Regions from separate parts of the Actinoplanes friuliensis DSM 7358 genome, predicted to be linked through region 1. Evidence: riboswitches for the same ligand, from Rfam matches in the RefSeq annotation. Region 1 holds a riboswitch; the other holds the start of a gene.

Region 1 (2,443 bases):
CAGCAGCCCGGGCCGCAGAGCCAGAACCCCGGCCAGGGCCAGCCTCTGCTGCTCGCCGCCGGAGAGCGCGGCGGTCTTCCGGCCGATCGGGTACGGGAAACCGACGCGCTCGAGCGCGTCGGACACCCGTGGCCAGATCTCCGCAGCCGGAACGCCCCTGTTCTCCAACCCGAACGCGACGTCGTCGCCGCTGCGGGCCATCACGAGCTGCGTCTGCGGATCCTGGAAGACGATGCCGACCCGTTCGCGGGCCTTGACCGGCTCCAGCCCGTCGATCTCGACCGTGCCCTCGGACTCGCCGGAGTCCTCGGGCAGCAGGCCGGCCAGCGCGGCGAGCAGGGTGCTCTTGCCGGCCCCGGAAGGACCCAGCAGGAGCACCCGCTCACCGTGCGAGACGGTCAGGTCGACGCCGCGGACGGCCCAGGCCCGGCGCCCGGCGTGGCGCCAGCCGAAGCCCCGCAGCACGACCTCGGCCATGGGTCAGACCAGGGCTCGGTCGCGGCCCGCGGCGAAGCGGTCCAGGACGCCGGTCGGGGCCAGGGCCCGGGTCAGCGCCCAGCTGCCGACACCCGCGACGATCGTGCTGCTGACGATCGTGAGCAGGGCGTACGGGATGCGGTAGTCCCACAGGTCGGTGGCGGCGTTCCAGGCGAAGAAGTCGAAGACGGCCGCGCTGACACCGGTCAGCAGACCGGCGAGCAGGGCCGCCGGCAGCTTCCACGACCGGTAGAACAGCAGCGCGAACGCCAGCTCGGCGCCGAGCCCCTGCACCAGGCCCTGCGGGATGACGGTGGCACCCCACTTGGCACCGAGCAGCGCGGAGATCACGGCCGCCACCGTCTCGGTGAACAGCGCGGCGCCCGGCTTCCGGATGATCAGTCCGGCCAGCACGGCCGGGATCAGCCAGACGCCGTAGAGCAGCGTCTGCGCGGGCGGGAAAAAGGCGAACGCGGTCTCGGTGGCTCCCCAGACGATGTTCCAAGCCCAGAAGATCACGCCGAAGGTGACCGCGATGATCGAGGCGATCACGATGTCGATCGTGCGCCAGCCGTACTTTGTCATGTGTGCCTCCCAGCTCATACCGGGAGGAGACGCGGCGCCCCGTCCGGGGACGTCTCCCGGACAGGGCACGGCTGAAGAGAGACCGAGCTCCCTGCGCTGGCATTACCCAGATCAGGTTCGAGGGTCTGCGGGTGTCACCCCACACTCTCAGCGCTGTGCGCTCCCCTGTCGGATTGCATGTGTTTCGATGACGCTAACACCGGACAGGCGTACGGGACAGCGTTGGAGGCGTCACATGCAGATCCAGGCCAGAGGGCTCACCTTCGATGTTCACGAGGGTGGCCCGGCCGATGGCCCGCCGGTGCTCCTGCTGCACGGCTTCCCTCAGGACCACCGCGAGTTCGATCTGATCCTCCCGCGGCTGCACGCGGCCGGCCTGCGCACGTACGCGCTGGACCAGCGCGGCTACTCGCGCGGCGCCCGCCCGGCCGCCGTCGCGGACTACCGCCTGGACGAGCCGACGGCCGACGCGATCGCCGTGCTCGATGCCCTGGGCGTCGAGAAGGCCCACGTCGTCGGGCACGATTGGGGTGCGCAGGTCGGGTGGCTGCTCGCCGACAAACACCCCGGCCGGGTCAGCACCCTGACCGCGATCTCGGTGCCGCACCCGCGCGGGCTCGGTGTTGCGCTGCGCAACCAGCCGTCGCAGAAGCTGCGGTTCGCGTACATGGGAGTGTTCCGGTCGCGGGTCGCCGAGCGGCTGCTGCTGGCGGGGAACGAGACCGTGCTGCGTCAGATGCTGCGCCCGCTCGGTGCGCGCGCCGGCCAGTACGCCGTCGCGATGCGCGAGCCGGGCCGGCTCACCGGCGCCCTCAACTGGTACCGCGCGCTGACCGGTCACCAGCTGGGCACAGTCGGCAAGATCACTGTGCCCACCACGTACGTGTGGAGCGACGGTGACCCGGTCGTCGGACGACCCGCGGCGCTGGCCACCGCGACCTGGGTGACGGCCGACTACCGCTTTGTCACCCTGCGGGGAATCGGCCACTGGGTGCCCGAGGAGGCGCCGCAGGCTCTGGCCGACGTGACCCTGGCGCGTATCGGCGTTTGACGCTCTCCCCGCCGGGGAACCTTCAGCGCCACCGATGGGGAGGTTCGATGGCCGCCGAAAAACGACGGATGAAGCACGAGACGGAGAAGCAGCGCTGGGACCGCAACTTCGCGGACCTGCTGCAGGAGTTGCGCGTAGCTCAGACGGGCGTGCAGATTCTCTTCGCGTTCCTGCTGACTCTGCCGTTCAGCAGCGGATTCCCGGACACCACGCAGTTCCAGAAGGACACCTACGTCGTCGCGCTCATCGCCGCCGCGTTCGCCACCGCGATGATCATTTCGCCGGTCGCCTTCCACCGGGCGCTGTTCCGGCAGGGCCGCAAGCCCGAGC
Region 2 (2,443 bases), 740 kb from region 1:
CACCCCGCAACCGCGGCGACAGCGCCGGCTCCAGGTCGCGCAGCGCGCTCGGCCCGAGCGGGCTCACCCCCAGACCCAAACTCCTCCGGTACGCCCACAGTCGCTGAGCCTCAGCCAGGTCGTCGGCTGTCAGGGCCACGGTCAGCGTTCCCGTGCTGTCGTAGCCGACGTCGATCCCCGTCTCCCGCGCCAACTCAGCGGCGAACGCCGGCCACCGCCCCGCGGACTCGACCATCAGCTCGGTCAGCGTGTCCTGCCCGAAGCCCGCCTCCCCGGCCGGGGCGAGCATGCCCGCGGCGGCGTACCAGGCACCGTCATCACCGCCGTCGTCGTGCACGGTCACGGCCAGCCCGCGCTGCACACACCGCCAGGCCACGGCCAGCCCGATGATCCCGCCCCCGACCACGACCACCTCACCGGCGGTCATGCGACGGCCTCGAGGAGTTCTTCGGTGGCTCGCAGCGGGTCGGTGGCGTTCATGATCGCGCCGACGACCGCCACCGCGGCGGCCCCGGCGGCACGCAGCCCGGCAGCGTTCTTGGCCGTCACCCCGCCGATGGCGACGATCGGGGTGTCCGGCACCGCGGCGGCGACCACCCCGATCGCGTCCACGCCCAGCGGATCCGGCAGCCCGGTCTTGGTCGTGGTCGCAAACGCGGGCCCCACACCGAGATACGAGGCGCCCGCCCGCCGGGCCGCCCGCGCCGCGTCCGCGTCACGGCACGTCGCGCCGAGCATCGCCGACGATCCGAGCACCCGGCGTGCCGCCGCGACGGGCAGGTCCGCGGCACCCACGTGCCCGCCGTCCGCCCCGACCGCCAGTGCGACATGAAGACGATCGTTGACCAGGCACAACACCCCGTGGGGGCGGCACAGCTCCAGCACCGCGTCGGCCAGCTCGTAGGCGTCCCGGTCGGTGACGTGGTCCTCTACGCGTACCTGGATCGCCAGCCGGTCGGTGGCACCCAGCCGGGAAGCGGCAGCGACCGCGGCCGCGACGGCGGCCAGCGGATCTTGCCCGCCGGTGATCAGATGAAGGTGCGGAAAAACAGGGCCCACCACTCGCTCCTCCCTGCGCCGGCATGATCCGGATCAGGTTCGACGGTCGGGGGCCGCGACAGCCCCCCTCTCAGCCCGGTGCACCGGACTCCCGTGGGGTTGGTTCCGCGGAGACCGTAACCCCGCGCCGGGCCCGCCGTAAACCCCCGCTTTCCCGCGCACCGCGTCCACGCTGGAACAACAGGGGAAAAGTCAGGTTGACAACAAGTGTTGTCAGGTGGTGGAGTCAGCCATGGGATACGAATTGCGGGATTTCCTCTGGGCGGAGACCCGCCGGGAGCAGCCGGACCTGCCCGAATCACCGTGGGCCGAGGGCCTGACCAGCGACGACAGACGCCAGGCGTGGCTCGCGCTGCTGGCCGCCCTCACCACCGCCGAGCGCGAGGTCGCCCGGCTGGCCACCGTCGCGGCCGAACGGGCGGCCGAGCACGGCGCCGACTACCCCGACCTGGGCGCCGCTGCAGGCATGACCCGCCAGGGCGCCCGCCGCCGCTGGCCGGGGCTCTCCCGCCGCGGCCTCCGGGGTCAGCGCACACGTATGTCCGATGTGGCCACCGACCGCCGCCTCGCCGCGGACCCGGTCAACCTCGCGGCCGACAAGGTCTAACGCACGTCCCAGACGGGCTCAGGGGTCTCGACAACTTCGCCGTCGCTCTGGAAAAGCACAAAACGATCGAAGCCGCGGGTGAACCAGCGGTCGTGGGTCACCGCGATCACGGTGCCCTCGAACGCCTGCAGGCCCTCCTCGAGCGCTTCGGCCGAGGCCAGGTCGAGGTTGTCCGTCGGCTCGTCCAGCAGCAGAACGGTCGCACCGGACAACTCCAGCAGAAGCACCAGGAAACGCGCCTGCTGGCCGCCCGAGAGTGTGCCGAAAACCTGGTCGCCCTGCGCCGCCAGCTCGTACCGGTTGAGGGCCTTCATCGCGCCCGCGCGGTCCATGCCGGAACGGTGATCGTCGCCGCGCCACAGGATCTCGACCAGGGTGCGTTTCAGCAGCTCGGGGCGGTCGTGTGTCTGCGAGAAATGCCCGGGCCGCACCCGTGCGCCGAGCCGGGCGACGCCGTTGTGCGCGACGTGGGCCAGCGGGGCGCCGTCGACCGGTTTGTTGTCCACATCGGGCGAAGTGCCACCGGCCGCGAGCAGCCGCAGGAAATGCGACTTTCCCGTGCCGTTGGCGCCGAGCACCGCGACCCGGTCGCCGTACCAGATCTCCAGGTCGAACGGGAAGGTCAGGTTCTCCAGCTCCAGGCCCGTGCACATCACCGCGCGCTTACCCGTACGCCCGCCGCGCAGGTTCATCCGCAGCGACTGCTCCTTGGGTGGCAGTGGCGGCGGACCGGCCTCCTCGAACTTCCGCAGACGCGTCTGCGCCGCCTGATAGCGC

The links. Region 1 has a riboswitch for thiamine pyrophosphate ahead of AFR_RS08150 (ECF transporter S component). Riboswitches for the same ligand answer to the same signal wherever they lie in the genome.
Region 2: another riboswitch for thiamine pyrophosphate. It lies ahead of thiE (thiamine phosphate synthase); the one in region 1 lies ahead of AFR_RS08150 (ECF transporter S component).

What each region holds. Positions count from the first base shown of each region.
Region 1 covers NC_022657.1:1,759,756-1,762,198, forward strand. The annotation lists gene AFR_RS08145 (ABC transporter ATP-binding protein) at 1-477, opposite strand, end outside; gene AFR_RS08150 (ECF transporter S component) at 481-1,062, opposite strand; TPP riboswitch at 1,133-1,239, opposite strand; gene AFR_RS08155 (alpha/beta fold hydrolase) at 1,298-2,113, shown strand; gene AFR_RS08160 (DUF6328 family protein) at 2,182-2,443, shown strand, end outside.
Region 2 covers NC_022657.1:1,016,658-1,019,100, reverse strand. The annotation lists gene thiO (glycine oxidase ThiO) at 1-427, opposite strand, end outside; gene thiE (thiamine phosphate synthase) at 424-1,032, opposite strand; TPP riboswitch at 1,053-1,164, opposite strand; gene AFR_RS47370 (hypothetical protein) at 1,292-1,666, shown strand; gene AFR_RS04735 (ABC-F family ATP-binding cassette domain-containing protein) at 1,663-2,443, opposite strand, start outside.